Regions from separate parts of the Salinispora sp. CH2A1_6 genome, predicted to be linked through region 1. Evidence: predicted binding sites of a transcription regulator. Region 1 holds the regulator's gene; the other holds the start of a gene.

Region 1 (7,594 bases):
GCCGAAGACGATGGTGTGCGCGTCGATGGCGTCCACGTAGCGCTTCTGCCCGAGGGTCTTGGGACGAATGGTGCGACCACGCCGGGAGAGGATGTTGAGCGTCAGGACCTCGGCGGGCCGCTCGGCGCTGCCCTGCTCGAGCATGCCGACGGTGCGCCGAACGGCGTCGGTGGTCAGCGTCTCACCTTTCTCGATGAGTTCGATCAATTCGCCGAAGAGCCGCTCGGCGAGAGCGTTGTCCGCGGGCGCGCCGGTGATCGTGATCTCGTTACCCCGGACATGCACGTCACTGCTCACGGAGCGCTCGACCAGTCGCAGGATCTCGTCCCCCGCACCGAGGAGATTGACCATAATCTTCGGTTCCGGGACGGTGATCCTGGTTTGGACCTGGGGCGGGCCGGGAGGCGGGGTGCTGGTCATAGGTTGGGCCGAGTGGCCCTGAGCCACCTGCTCTCGATCTCGGCGCCGGGCCGATCGCCGCGGCGTGCTGGGCGTTGCCCCCATCGTATCGGGTCAACCGCCACGGCACCTCGCCCAATTCCCCTGTCGGCCGGCTCGCACCGCCGTCAGCCGACGTTACCGGTCAGCATCGGCCCGAGCGGCGCACCACCGAGCAGGTGGGCGTGGACGTGGAAGACCTCCTGGCCGCCGTACGCCCCGGTGTTGAAGAGCAGCCGGAAGCCGTCACCGAGCAGCCCCTCCTCCTCGGCCACCGCGGCGGCGGTGGCGAGCACCTCAGCGGCGAGCCCCGGGTCCCCCTCCGCCAGGGTGGCCACGTCGGCATAGTGCTCCTTCGGGATCACCAGCACGTGCACCGGAGCCTTCGGACCGATGTCACGGAACGCGAGGGTTGTCCGAGTTTCTCGGACAACGGTGGCGGGAATCTCACCGGCGACGATCCGGCAGAACAGACAGTCAGTTGTGCTCACCGGGGCAGTGTAGGGAAAGGCTCCGGTCACCGCCGCCCAGAGCGGGAGAACCGGCGCTACCAACGGCCAAGACGGGCGGCGAGCACCGAAAGCGCCGCCACTCCGGCGGTGGAGGTACGCAGCACCGACGGGCCCAGCCGCACCGTCCGGGCTCCGGCTTCGGTGAAGGCGGCCAGCTCGGCCGGGGCAACGCCGCCCTCGGGGCCGACCACCAGCATGATCTCGCCGCGGTCTGGCAGCTCCGCGGTGACCAGACGCTCCTCCGCCTGCTCGTGCAGGACGAACGCCGCCGCAGCGCCGGCGATCCGGCGAGCCACCTCGGAGGTCGCTTCGGCCGGTGCGCCGGTCACCACCGGCAGCCAGGCCCGCCGGGCCTGCTTGGCGGCCTCCCGCGCGGTGGCGACCCACTTCCCCCGGGCACGTGCCCCCCGGTCGCCCCGCCACTGGGTGACCGAGCGCGCGGCCGTCCAGGGCACGATCGCATCCACCCCGACCTCGGTCATCGCCTGCACGGCCAGCTCACCCCGCTCCCCCTTGGCCAGCCCCTGAACGACGACGAGCTGGTGGGCGGGGGCGGCCCGATGGTCCCGGGAGGTGATCCGAAGGTCAAGCACGCCCTTTCCCACCGCCGTGACCACGGCGGCGGCCGTGCCACCACGGCCGTCAGCGAGCAGCAACTCCTCGCCGGCTCGCAACCGCTGCACAGTCGCGGCGTGATGCCCCTCCGGCCCGTCCAGGGTCGCCGTCTCGGCGGTGGGCAACGACTCGACCAGGAACAGCGGCGCGGACACGGTGCCAGGCTAGCGGCCGTCCCGGCGTCCCGGCCCGATGGCCTGGGACACCGGGACGGGTCGAGTCAGGCGTGGCCGTTGAAGGCGTCCCGCATCCGAGAGAAGAAGCCGCCCTGCTTGGTCAGCTCGGCGACCTCCTCGCCCCGGGTCTGGGCGAACTCGCGCAGCATCTGTTCCTGATCGGCGTCCAGCTTGGTCGGCGTCCGCACGTCCAGGTGGACGAGCAGATCACCCCGGCCGGTCCCACGCAGGTGCGGCACGCCGCGGGCGCGGAGCCGCAGCATGCTGCCGGGCTGGGTACCGGGCTTGACGTCCACCGGCTCCTCGCTGTCCAGTGTCTTGATGGTCAGACGGGTGCCGAGCGCCGCCGTCGTCATCGGGACAGCCACCCGGCAGTGCAGATCATCGCCCTTGCGGGAGAAGACATCGTGCGGGCGTTCGTGGATCTCCACGTAGAGATCACCCGCGGTGCCACCGCCGGGGCCCACCTCGCCCTGCTGGGCCAGCCGAATCCGCATCCCGTCCTCGACCCCGGCGGGAATCTTGACGGTCAGCGAACGCCGGGTCCGCACCCGGCCGTCCCCGGCACAGGTGGGGCAGGGGTGCGGAATTGTGGTGCCGTAGCCCTGGCAGGCGGTACACGGGCGAGCCGAAACCACCTGCCCGAGGAAGGTGCGTTGCACCGACTGCACCTCGCCCCGCCCGCCACACGCCTCGCAGCTCTCCGGATGGGTGCCGGCTGCGGTGCCCGCACCGGAGCAGGTGGTGCAGAGCACGGCGGTGTCGACCGTGATCGGCGCCTCCACGCCGAACGCGGTCTCGGGCAGGTCCAGTTCGAGGCGCAGGATCGCGTCGGAGCCCGGCCGGGTGCGGGGGCGCGGCCCTCGCCCACCGCCGCTGGCGGCCCCGCCGAAGAAGGCGTCCATGATGTCCTGGAAGCCCACGAATGGACCGGCTTCGCCGGGTCCACCCGGTCCGCCGCCCCCGCCGCCGGGGGCGAGCGGATCGCCACCGAGGTCAACGATCTGCCGCTTCCGGTCGTCGGAGAGGACCTCGTACGCGGCGTTGATGTCCTTGAACTTCTCTTGCGCCTCCACGTCCGGATTCACGTCCGGGTGGTACTTGCGCGCGAGCTTGCGGTAGGCGCGCTTGATCTCGTCGTCGGAGGCTTCCCGGCTCACGCCGAGGATGCCGTAGTAGTCCTTGGCCACTGCGTTCGGTGTCCTCATGTTCGTCTCGCTTGCGCCGACCGCCGGCCCGATCCGGCCGGACGGTAATGCCTAGTTCTGGGCCAGCAGGTCGCCCACGTAGCGTGCCACGGCCCGAACCGTGGCGATGGTGCTGGGATAGTCCATCCGAGTCGGCCCGACCACTCCGAGACCACCCAGGATGGTCACCCCTGGTCCGTACCCGGTGCTCACCACGGAGGTAGCGCGGAGATTGTCGATTTCGTTCTCGTCGCCGATCCGGACGCGCATCGCGCTCGGCTCGGCCTCCCCGATGAGTTTGAGGAGGACCACCTCCTCCTCCAGTGCCTCCAGGATGGGGCGCAACGACCCCTGGAAGTCGAGCAGGCCACCGCGGGTGAGATTGGCGGTGCCGGCGAGGGCGATGCGCTCCTCGTGCCGCTCGACCAACGTCTCCAGCAGGACGGTGGAGAGAGTGATCATGGCCGGTCGCAGCTCCCCGCTCACCTCGTCAACCAACGCCTGCACCAGTGGTGGCGTGTCGGCGAGCCGGGTACCGACCAGCCTCTCGTTGACCAGCTGACGCAGATCGATCACGTCGTCTGGGGGGATCGGCCCGGGTAGCTCGACGAGCCGCTGCTCGACCCGACCCGTGTCGGCGATCATGACAAGCATCAGCCGGGTGGTGGAGATCGGCACCAGCTCCAGGTGCCGAACCGAGGACCGGGCCAGCGACGGGTACTGCACGACAGCGACCTGCCGGGTCAGCTGGGCCAGCAGCCGGACCGTGCGGTGCACCACGTCATCGAGGTCGACCGCGCCGACCAGGAAGCGCTCGATCGCCCGGCGCTCGGCCGGGGTGAGCGGCTTCACCCGGGACAGCCGGTCCACGAAGAGCCGATAGCCACGGTCAGTGGGCACCCGGCCCGCGCTGGTGTGCGGCTGCCGAATGTAGCCCTCCTCCTCCAGGACCGCCATGTCGTTGCGGACGGTCGCTGGGGAGACCCCGAGTTGGTGGCGCTCGACCAGCATCTTGCTGCCGACGGGCTCCTGCGTGGCGACGTAGTCCTCGACGATCGCGCGCAGCACCGCTAGTTTGCGGTCGTCGAGACCCATCCTTCCCCCCTCCTCCCACAGTGCGTCGGCCGTCGAGGCGCTTCCTGGCACTCGACTCTAGCGAGTGCCAGTCTACGTCGGCACGCCCGGCAACGCGATGATCAACAAATATCGAGTGCCGTCAGCGAATAATGGCGCTGGGCCTGCTGCCCGATCCGACGACCCCGACCTAACATGATCATCTGGACAGCCGGGGCGGTGCACTGGGGCTCGTGGTCCGCTGCGCCTACGGTGACCTCATGACGGAACCACCTCGCCCTCCCACCGGCGGAGAGCCTGGGCCACCCGGTCCGGGCCCCAACGACCCCACCACCCCGATGCCCGGAACACCCGACCCGGGTAGCTATCCGCCACCGGGCAGCTACCCGCCCCCCGGTGCCGTGCCGCCGCCCGGCGGCTACCCACCCGATGGTGGATACGGCCCACCCAGCGGTGGGTACGGCCCACCCAGCGGTGGATACGGCCCACCCAGCGGTTACGGAAACAGCGAGGACCGGATGTGGGTCCTCGTCGCGCACCTCGGCGGCGCGGTCGGCGCACTGATCAGCTTTGGTCTGTTCGGGTTCATCGCCCCACTGGTCGCCTACCTGGCCCGCGGCAACCAGTCACCGACCGTCCGCGCGCACGCCCAGGCGGCGCTCAACTTCCAGATCACCTGGTCCCTGATCGCCTTCGTTCTACTCTTCGTGGGCTGGTGCCTGCTGTTCCTGCCGAACATCGCCGTCGTGGCAATCCAGATTCTGTTCGGTATCATCGCCGCCCTGCGGGCGAATGAAGGCCGGCAGTACCGCTACCCGATGTCGGTCAGCCTCATCAAGTGAAGCCCGACTGGCCGGATCCCGATTGACCGGGCTCCGGCCGGCCGGCTCCGCTGCTGCCCGGTGTCATCGCCGTCGCGGTCCACGCCGGCGCCGATCAACCGAGCAGGTCCCGCACCACCGCATCCGCGAGCAGCCGACCGCGCAGGGTCAACACCGCCCGACCGTCGCCGTACGCCGCCTCGGCCAGCAGACCCGCCGCCCGCGCCCGATCGGCACCGGCGCGACCGGCGGGGTCCAACACGTCCAGCGGCAGACCCGCGGCGAGCCGGAGCCGCAGCATGACATCCTCCAGGTGCGCCTCGTCGGCGGTCAGCACCTCCCGGGCCAAGCCCGGCGACGCCCCCGCCGCGAGCCGCTGCGCGTACGCCGTGGGGTGTTTGACGTTCCACCAGCGCACCCCACCGACGTGGCTGTGCGCCCCCGGGCCGAGGCCCCACCAGTTGCCACCGGTCCAGTACAAGAGGTTGTGCCGGCACCGGGCAGCCGGTGTCCGCGCCCAGTTGGAGACCTCGTACCAGAAGAACCCGGCGGCGTCGAGGGCCGCCTCCGCGGCCAGGTAACGGTCCGCGGCAACGTCGTCGCTGGGCTGCGCCAACTCGCCCCGCCGCACCCGGGCCGCGAGCCGGGTCCCCTCCTCCACGATCAGGGAGTACGCGCTGACGTGGTCCACTCCCGCGGCGACCACCTCGTCGAGCGAGGCGGCGAAGTCGGCCGCGCTCTCCCCCGGCGTCCCGTAGATCAGATCCAGGTTGACGTGGTCGAACCCGGCCTCCCGGGCCTCCCGGGCGGCGGCGACGGCCCGGCCGGCGCTGTGCCGCCGGTCCAGGATCGCGAGCACCCCGGGCGACGCGGACTGCATGCCCAGCGAGATCCTCGTGTAGCCGGCAGCCCGCAGCGCGGCAAGGGATCGCGGGGTGACCGACTCCGGGTTGGCCTCCGTGGTGATCTCCGCGTCGGCCGCCAGCCCCCAGGTGCGGTCGATGGCGTCGAGGATCCGGGCGAGGTCCGCGGCGGGCAACAGGGTGGGGGTGCCACCGCCGACGAAAACCGTGTCGACCCGGGGCGGAGGGTTCTCACGCAGCACCCGGGCGGCCAGCGCGAGTTCGGCAAGTACGGTGTCGGCGTACTCCTCCCGGCTGGCGCCACCTCCCAACTCGGTGGACGTGTAGGTGTTGAAGTCGCAGTAGCCGCACCGGCTGGCGCAGAAGGGGACGTGTACGTACACGCCGAACCCCCGCGTTCCCACCGAGGTCAGGGCGGCTGTGGGCAGCGATCCATCCACCGGGATGCGCTCGCCTTCTGGTAGGACACCGGGCATGGCCACTAGTGTGCCCGCATGACCTCTCCCGACGCGCTGGTGCGGGCCGCCACGGCCGGCGGGGTGACCACCCTCACCCTGAACAGCCCACACAACCGCAACGCGCTCTCCACCCCGCTGATGACCCAGCTGCTCGACGGACTCGCCGCGGCGGTCGCCGACGACGCCGTACGCGCGCTCGTGCTGGACCACTCCGGGCCGGTCTTCTGCTCCGGTGCCGACCTGAAGGAGACCGCCGCCGCGTACGCCAGCGGCACGGTGCCGGCCGGGATGCTCGGTGACGTGCTCGCGGCCGTAGCGGAATGCCCGAAGCCGGTGGTGGCGCGGGTGGCCGGGCCGGCACGGGCCGGCGGGCTGGGCCTGATCGCCGCGGCCGATCTGGCGATCTGCGCCCGGGAGGCGACGTTCGCCTTCACCGAGGTCCGAATCGGGGTGATCCCGGCGGTGATCTCGGCGACGGTGCTGCCCCGACTGCGGCCCCGCGCCGCGGCCGAGCTCTACCTGACCGGGGACACCTTCGACGGGCAGCGGGCCGCCGAAGTCGGTTTGGTCACCACGGCCGTGCCGCTGGCGGAGTTGGACGCCGTCGTCGCCGGCTACTGCGACTCGCTGGTCCGGGGCGCACCCGGCGCACTGGCCGGAGCCAAACAGCTGCTCCGCCGCCCCACCGTGACCGATCTGCGGGGCGAACTCGCCGACCTGGCCGCCCTCTCCACCGACTACTTTCTCTCCGCGGAGGGGCTGGAGGGCGTGTCGGCGTTCCGGGAAAAACGGCCAGCGAGCTGGGTACCGGGCGAGTAACCGGGTTGCTGGCCGGCCCGGCACGGGCGGTAGCCCCGGGTTTCTGGGCGCCTCGGCACGGGAAGTCGCTGGCGCCCACCGCCGCCTCGACCGACCGGCAGCCGACCGACCACACGCCCGGGCAGCGCCGCCCCGGCTGCCCGGCGGCTCACCGGGACACGGGGCTTACGCTTGTCGGACTCGTTGAAACAGGGGGTGCAGGTGCGAATTCGGGCAGTCGTAGCGACTGGCATCGTTCTGGCGCTCGTCGCCATGGTCGGGCTCTTCGTCACCTTCCGGCACATCGCGGATGGGCTTCGGCTCCCGTTCGCCGGACGGAGCTGCACTGTGCAGGCAGACGGCCAGGTCGAGCTGGATGCCGGCCAGATGGCCAATGCGGCAACGATCGCGGCCATCGGGGCGCAGCGCGGCATGCCGGAACGGGCGGTGGTGGTGGCGCTGGCGACCGCGTACCAGGAGTCGGGGCTGCGTAACCTGGCCGGCGGCGACCGGGACTCGGTGGGCCTGTTCCAGCAACGGCCCAGCCAGGGCTGGGGCTCGCCAGCCGAGATCCGGGACCCGCGGTACGCGACGAACACCTTCTACGCCGCGCTGGCGAAGGTGCGCGACTGGGAAGAGATGCGGGTGACCG
Region 2 (7,594 bases), on a different contig from region 1:
TCGGTGGCCCGAACCTGAAGCGTGTGCTCCCCCGGCGTCGCATCCCACCGCCACGACCACTGCACCCAGGTATCCACCGAGACCGTCGGCGCGAGGTCCGCCTCCCGCCAGGGCCCCTCGTCCACCCGGACCTCCACCCGCCGGATGCCCCGGTGCTGCGCCCAGGCGACACCGGCGACAACCACCTCCCCCGCCACCAGCCGGCTCCGCCGCCGGGGCGTGTCGATCCGCGACTGGGTCTTCACCGGGCCCTGCGCCGACCAGCCGCGCGGCACCCAGTACGCGTCGAAGTCCGCGAAGCTGGTCAACTCCAACTCGGTGACCCACTTACAGGCCGACACATAGCCGTACAGGCCCGGCACCACCATCCGGACCGGGAAGCCGTGCTCGACCGGCAGCGGCTCACCGTTCATACCGACCGCCAGCAGCGCGTCCCGCCCGTCCCGCAGCACTGCCGTGGGGGTGCCGCAGGTCCAGCCGTCGACCGACCGCCCAACCACCTGATCCGCGCCCGGCAGCGGATCCGCCTCGGCCAACAGCTCCCGCAGCGGCACCCCCAGCCAGCGGGCATTGCCGATCAGGTCACCGCCGACCTCGTTCGACACGCAGGCCAACGTGACATACCGCTCGACCAGCGGCCGGGCCAGCAGGTCGGCGAAGCTGAGGGTGATCGGGTTACGGACCCGGCCGTGGATGCGCAACTGCCAGGTGGCCGGATCAACCTGCGGCACCACCAGGGCGGTGTCGATCCGGTAGAAGCCGGATCTGGGCGTGACGTAGGAGGCGAGCTGCGGCAGATCCAGATCGGCACCGGCCGGCACCGCGGCGGCCGGCGAGGCCGGGGCCGGCAGCACGACCGCCGCCCGGGCCGCCGACACTCCCCGCCGGCCACTCAGCCACCGGCCGCCGACACCGGCTGCCCCCGCCGCACCGAGCAGCAGCCCACTCGCGGTGAGGAACCGTCGCCGGGACTCCGGACTCGGCCCCACGGCCTGCTCCCGGGCAGCCGACCCGGAACCCGGCGCACCGGAATCGGCCGGCGGGGTGGGGACGGACCAAGGCCAGGGATCCCACTCCAACGGGCCCTGGATGAACGCCCAGAGCACCAACCCACCGAGGCTGCCCCCGGCCAGCGCCGGCAGAGCGTCGGCGAATTCCGCGCCGGCCCGGGTCAGGGCGGCGAACGCCCCCAGCGCCGTGAACGCCGTGACACCGGCAAACCCGTACGCCAGGTGCCGCCGGGACAGGACGCCGAGCAGTGCGGCGAAGCCGGCCAACAGCAGGGCCGTCCCCACCAGCAGCGCGACCTTGTCGTAGCTGCCGAACAGCGCGATGCCGAACTGTTTGAGTGGCTCCGGCACGGTGTCGACCACCAGCCCGCCGACGGCTACCAGGGGAGCGGAACGGGGGCCGGTCAACACCGCGACGAGCTCCGCCGCGCCGATCGCCACCGCAGCGGCGATCACCCCGGCCAAAGCGGCGTGGCGATAGGTCGTACTGGTCACGCGGACCAGTGTTTCCAATCTCGGTCCGCGTCGGTAGTCACGTCAGCGTTCCGTAAGCAGTCCGGAAGACGCGTCGGGGCGCGTCGCCACTGTGGACGACGCGCCCCGACCGAGCGTCCGGCGTGGGTCAGAAACCCGGGCCGTGCTGGTGGCCGTGGCCGTGGCCACCCGCGGCCGGCTCCGGCTCCTGCGGCTTGTCCACCACGAGGCTCTCGGTGGTGAGCAGCAGGCCCGCGATCGACGCGGCGTTGGCGACGGCGTTACGGGTCACCTTCACCGGGTCGAGAATGCCAGCCTTGGCCAGGTCGACGTACTCGCCGGTGGCCGCGTCAAGGCCGTGGCCCCAGTCCTTGTCAACGACCTTCTGCACCACCACGTAGCCGTCGTGGCCAGCGTTCTGGGCGATCCAGCGCAGCGGCTCGACCAGCGCCTTGCGCACGATCGAGACGCCGACCTTCTCGTCCCCGGTGAGGCCGAGGTCACCATCGAGCGCCGGCAGGACCTGGGCCAGGGCGGCACCGCCGCCGGGCACCGTGCCCTCCTCGACCGCGGCCTTGGTGGCGGCGATGGCGTCCTCGATGCGGTGCTTGCGCTCCTTCATCTCGACCTCGGTCGCCGCACCCGCCCGGATCACGGCGACGCCGCCGGAGAGCTTGGCCAGCCGCTCGGCGAGCTTCTCCCGGTCCCACTCGGAGTCCGATGCCTCGATCTCCTTGCGGATCTGGGCGACCCGGTCCGCGGCGTCGGCGGCCTTGCCGCCGCCGTCAACGACGGTGGTGTTCTCCTTGTCGACCACCACCCGCCGAGCGGTGCCGAGCACCTCCAGCCCGACCTGGTCAAGCTTGTAGCCCAGCTCGGGGGCGACCAGCTCGGCGCCGGTCAGGATCGCCATGTCCTGCAGCATCGCCTTGCGGCGGTCGCCGAAGCCGGGAGCCTTCACCGCGCAGACCTTCATGGTCTTGCGGAGCGCGTTGACCACCAACGTGGACAACGCCTGGCCCTCGACGTCCTCGGCGATGATGAGCAGCGGCTTGCTCTCCTGGAGAACCTTCTCCAGCAGCGGCAGCAGCTCCTCGATCGCCGAGATCTTCTGCGTGGTGATGAGGATGTACGGGTCCTCGAGGACCGACTCCTGCCCCTCCGCGTCAGTGACGAAGTTGGGCGAGATGAAGCCCTTGTCGAACTGGAGACCCTCGGTCACGTCCAGCTCGGTGGCGAGGGTGGAGCCCTCCTCGACGGTGATGACACCGTCGCGGCCGACCCGCTCCATCGCCTCGGCGATGAGCTCACCGATCGTGGAGTCCTGCGCGGAGACGGTCGCGACGTGCGCGATCGCCGCCTTGTCCGACACCTCGACGGCCTTGCCGAGCAGCGCCTCGGAGACCTTGGTGGCCGCCGCGTCGATGCCCCGCTTGAGGCCGGTCGGGTTGGCGCCGGCCGCCACGTTGCGCAGGCCCTCCCGGACCAGCGCCTGGGCCAGCACGGTGGCGGTGGTGGTCCCGTCGCCGGCGACGTCGTTGGTCTTGGTCGCCACCTCCTTGACCAACTGCGCGCCGAGGTTTTCGTGCGGGTCGGTGAGCTCGATCTCCTTGGCGATCGTCACGCCGTCGTTGGTGATCGTGGGTGCACCAAACTTCTTGTCCAGGACGACGTTGCGCCCGCGGGGGCCGAGGGTGACCTTGACCGCATCCGCGAGGGCGTTGACACCGTGCTCCAGCTGGTGCCGAGCGTCGTCCGAGAAGCTCAGGATCTTCGCCATGAATGTCCCTTCGAAGCGTCGTCGCCCCGGCCCGGCGAGCCGGACCGGGGCGACGACACTGCTCTCGGTTACCTACTTCTCGATGACCGCGAGGACGTCGCGGGCGGAGAGCACCAGGTACTCCTCGCCGGCGTACTTGACCTCGGTGCCGCCGTACTTCGAGTAGAGGACGGTGTCGCCGACCTTGACGTCGATCGGCACACGGTTGCCCTTGTCGTCGATCCGGCCCGGGCCGACAGCGAGGACAGTGCCCTCCTGCGGCTTCTCCTTGGCGGTGTCGGGAATCACGATGCCCGACGCCGTGGTGGTCTCAGCCTCATTCGCCTGGACCACGATGCGGTCCTCGAGCGGCTTGATCGCAACCTTGGTCGCGGTAGTCACGGGCATACCCTCCTGGGGTACTTGGTTTCGTTGCCAACCGGTAAATCGGCCAGCTCAATCTGCCACATGCCACCGGGCGGGGCCGTCGTCGCGGGTGCCGGTCCGCCTGGCGTTAACCTGCCGGGCACCAGGGCCCGGAGGTTGGCACCCTCAGGTTGAGAGTGCTAATCGCAGGTTATTCCTCGGCTAGCACTCCGTCAAGGAGAGTGCCAACGAACCGCCCAACGCGTCGCGCGGACGAGTGAGGTGGGCCGGCACACGCCCGGCGGCACCCCGACTCCGCTCCCCGCGTACCAGCCGGAAGAATGGCGGGGTGGACCTGGGACAGCTGGCGCGGCTGCGTACCCCCGCGGGGTCGGCAGCGCTCGCGGCGGCGACCGAGGTGGCCGGCGGCGACCCGCTGGCCGCGGCGGCGGCGCTTCGCTCTGCCGGGCTTCCGGCCGACCTGGCCGCGGCGGCGCTGACCCAGGCCGAGCTGCGCCGTCGTGCGGTGGGCAAGTTCGGTCCGGGAGCGGCCGACCTGTTCTTCACCCGGGCCGGCCTGGAGCAGGCAACCCGTCAGGTGGTGGCACGGCGACGCGCCGAACGGGTGCACGCCAGCGGCGTCCGCGCCCTGGCCGACCTCGGCTGCGGAATCGGCGCCGACGCACTCGCCGCCGCCCGGGCCGGGATCCGGGTGTACGGAGTGGAGGCTGACCCGCTCACCGCCGCGACCGCCACCGCGAACGCCGAGGCCGCCGGCCTCGCCGAACGCTTCACCGTCACCCAGGGGGACGCGACCACCTTCGATCTCAGCCAGGTGGACGGGGTCTTCTGTGACCCCGCCCGCCGGGCCTCCGGTCGACGGATCTTCAACCCGAACGCCTACTCCCCACCCTGGGACTTCGTGCTCTCCCTGACCGAGCGGGTGCCGCGGACGGTGGTCAAGGTGGCACCCGGCCTGGATCACGCACTGATCCCACCCGGCGCGGAGGCGGAGTGGGTCAGCGTCAACGGCGACCTGGTCGAGGCCGCCCTGTGGTGCGGCGAGTTCGCGACGGTGGCCCGCCGCGCGACCGTGCTGCGAGAGGAGCCGCCAACCGCCACCACCGGCCCGGTCGGACCCGCCACGCGGGTACACGAGCTGACCGGCTCCCGCGTCGCCGAAGCCCCGGTCGGGCCGGTTCGCCGCTACGTCTACGACCCGGACCCGGCGGTGGTCCGCGCGCACCTCGTCGCCGAGCTGGCCGGCGCCCTCGACGCCACCCTCGCCGACCCGACGATCGCCTACCTGTACGCCGACACTCCCACGCCAACCCCCTTCGCCCGCTGCCTGGAGATCACCGACGTGCTGCCGTTCTCGCTGAAGCGGCTTCGCGCCCTGCTGCGCGAGCGGCGGGTCGGCCGGGTGGAGATCCGCAAGCGGGGCTCAGCCCTCGAGCCGGAGAAGCTCCGCCGCGATCTGCGGTTGACCGGCGACCAGCCGGCGAGCCTCGTGCTGACCCGGGTGGACGGCGCTCCCACGGTGCTGATCTGCCGTCCGGCCACCAACTAGGCTGAGGGTGTGGCGCGACGACAGGTGACACCGGCGACCACGCTGCTGAACCAGCGGAAAGTCAGGTACCGCACCCATCCGTACGACGTCCCGGCGGACGCCCCGAACTACGGAGCACTTGTTGCGGCGACGCTCGGCCTGCCGGCGGACCGCGTGTTCAAGTCACTGGTAGCCGTGGCCGATGGCGCGCTCACCATCGTGGTCGTCCCGGTGACCAGCGAACTCGGCCTCAAAGCCCTGGCCGCCGCGCTAGGCGCCAAACGGGCCGGGCTGGCCGACCGGGCCACGGCCGAACGTGCCACCGGATATGTGCGCGGCGGCATCAGTCCGCTCGGACAGCGACGCAACCTGCCGACCGTGCTCGACGAAAGCGCCCTTCACCACGAGACCATCTACGTCTCGGCTGGCCGCCGGGGGCTCCAGCTGGAACTGGCCCCGCAGGACCTGGTCACCCTCACCAACGCCCGCACGGCACGGGTCGCCTCCCCCTAGACCGGGACCCGCCAACGCCTACTGGGGCCCGCGGCGGTGCCGGCCGAGGTCTACACCGCCGGCACCGAGGCGATTCTGGGGCGCGCGCCCCCGAAGTGACCCCAGGCCGGTGACCGCACCGGGCAAGGACACGGCAGACCAGGCGCCGTCACAGCCCAAGACCACGACGTTGCCGAATTGTTACTGCCGACAACAAACTCATGACCTCGCCACTCTTGTGTCGTCCAGGGATCGCGGAATAGGTTGCCGGGCACAACAAACCATCCCCCAATCCCCCACCTGGAAAGGACCCTGCAGATGCGCAAGGGTTTCCTCGCCGCTGCGACCGTCGGCCTCCTGGCCACCGGCAGCATGGCGGCCTGTGGCGACAACTCCGACGAGGAGTCGGCCGGCAAGACCCCCAAGGTCGGCGTGATTCTCCCGGACAGCAAGTCCTCCGCCCGCTGGGAGGGCGCGGACCGCACGTTTCTGGAGGACGCCTTCAAGGAGGCTGGCGTCGAGGCCGACATCCAGAACGCGCAGGGTGACAAGACCCAGTTCCAGACCATCGCCGACCAGATGATCACCCAGGGAGTCACCGCCCTGATGATCGTCAACCTGGACTCCGGCACCGGCAAGGCCGTCCTCGACAAGGCCAAGTCGCAGGGGGTCGCCACCATCGACTACGACCGCCTGACCCTCGGCGGCTCGGCGGAGTACTACGTCAGCTTCGACAACGAGGCCGTCGGCAAGCTCCAGGGCGAGGGACTGGTCAAGTGCCTCTCCGACGGCGGCGTGCAGAACCCGTCGATCGTGTACCTGAACGGCGCGCCGACCGACAACAACGCCACCCTGTTCAAGAACGGGTACGACTCGGTCCTGAAGCCGAAGTTCGACGCCGGCGAGTACCAGCAGGTCGCGGACGACTCCGTGCCGGACTGGGACAACGCGCAGGCCGCCACGATCTTCGAGCAGCAGCTCACCAAGTCCGGCGGCAAGATCGACGGGGTGCTCGCGGCGAACGACGGACTCGGGAACGCCGCCATTTCAGTGCTGAAGAAGAACAAGCTCAACGGCAAGGTCCCGGTCACCGGCCAGGACGCCACCCCGCAGGGCCTACAGAACATCCTCGCCGGAGACCAGTGCATGACCGTCTACAAGGCGATCAAGCAAGAGGCTGCTGCCGCCGCCGAACTGGCCATCTCGCTGGCCAAGGGGGAGCGGAAGGAGACCGGCCAGACCATCAAGGACCCGGAGAGCGGCCGGGATGTGCCCGCCGTGCTGCTCACCCCCCAGGCGATCTACCAGGAGAACGTCAAGGACGTCATCGCCGACGGCTTCGTGACCAAGGACGAGGTCTGCACCGAGGCGTACGCCGAGCTCTGCGCGAGCGCCGGCATCAGCTGACCGCCGGCCGGCACCGTCGCCCGGCACGGGCCACCCCCGTGCCGGGGCGACGTGTCACCACATCCGGTGGTACGACGACCTCCCCTCATGTGCGTTAAGGAGTCCCCGTGTCCGCGACCCCCCTGCTGGAACTGCGCGGGATCGACAAGAGCTTCGGTCCCGTACAGGTCCTGCGTGATGTCGCTTTCTCTGCCTTCCCCGGGCAGGTGACCGCGCTGGTCGGCGACAACGGCGCCGGCAAGTCCACCCTGGTCAAGTGCATCAGCGGCATCTTCCCGACCGACGCCGGCGAGTTCCTCTTCAACGGACGCCCGGTGAGCATCCACAACCCCCGCGACGCCGCCGCACTCGGCATCGAGATCGTCTACCAGGACCTCGCGCTCTGCGACAACCTCGACATCGTGCAGAACATGTTCCTCGGCCGGGAGAAACGGCACGGCCTCGTGCTCGACGAGCCGACCATGGAGCAGATGGCCGCGGACACGCTCGCCGGGCTCTCCGTCCGCACCGTCAAGTCGCTCCGCCAGCAGGTTTCCA

The links. Region 1 encodes HrcA, which represses chaperone genes, less so after heat shock. Its sites were predicted from a motif close to GGTTNGCACNCTCNNNNNGAGNGTGCNAACC; they were not measured.
Region 2: groES (co-chaperone GroES) is a predicted target of HrcA. The motif match lies at 3,785-3,815, and genes of this name have one in related genera.

Annotation. Positions count from the first base shown of each region.
Region 1 covers NZ_JBXEDG010000003.1:764,476-772,069, reverse strand. The annotation lists gene AC1UKG_RS08500 (PhoH family protein) at 1-420, opposite strand, end outside; gene AC1UKG_RS08495 (histidine triad nucleotide-binding protein) at 567-929, opposite strand; gene AC1UKG_RS08490 (16S rRNA (uracil(1498)-N(3))-methyltransferase) at 986-1,720, opposite strand; gene dnaJ (molecular chaperone DnaJ) at 1,786-2,931, opposite strand; gene hrcA (heat-inducible transcriptional repressor HrcA) at 3,001-4,023, opposite strand; gene AC1UKG_RS08475 (magnetosome magnetite crystal formation protein family) at 4,263-4,844, shown strand; gene hemW (radical SAM family heme chaperone HemW) at 4,939-6,162, opposite strand; gene AC1UKG_RS08465 (enoyl-CoA hydratase-related protein) at 6,181-6,963, shown strand; gene AC1UKG_RS08460 (hypothetical protein) at 7,159-7,594, shown strand, end outside.
Region 2 covers NZ_JBXEDG010000016.1:331,624-339,217, reverse strand. The annotation lists gene AC1UKG_RS22635 (molybdopterin-dependent oxidoreductase) at 1-1,505, opposite strand, end outside; gene groL (chaperonin GroEL) at 1,633-3,264, opposite strand; gene groES (co-chaperone GroES) at 3,337-3,651, opposite strand; gene AC1UKG_RS22620 (class I SAM-dependent methyltransferase) at 3,959-5,179, shown strand; gene ybaK (Cys-tRNA(Pro) deacylase) at 5,189-5,671, shown strand; gene AC1UKG_RS22610 (substrate-binding domain-containing protein) at 5,969-7,057, shown strand; gene AC1UKG_RS22605 (ATP-binding cassette domain-containing protein) at 7,165-7,594, shown strand, end outside.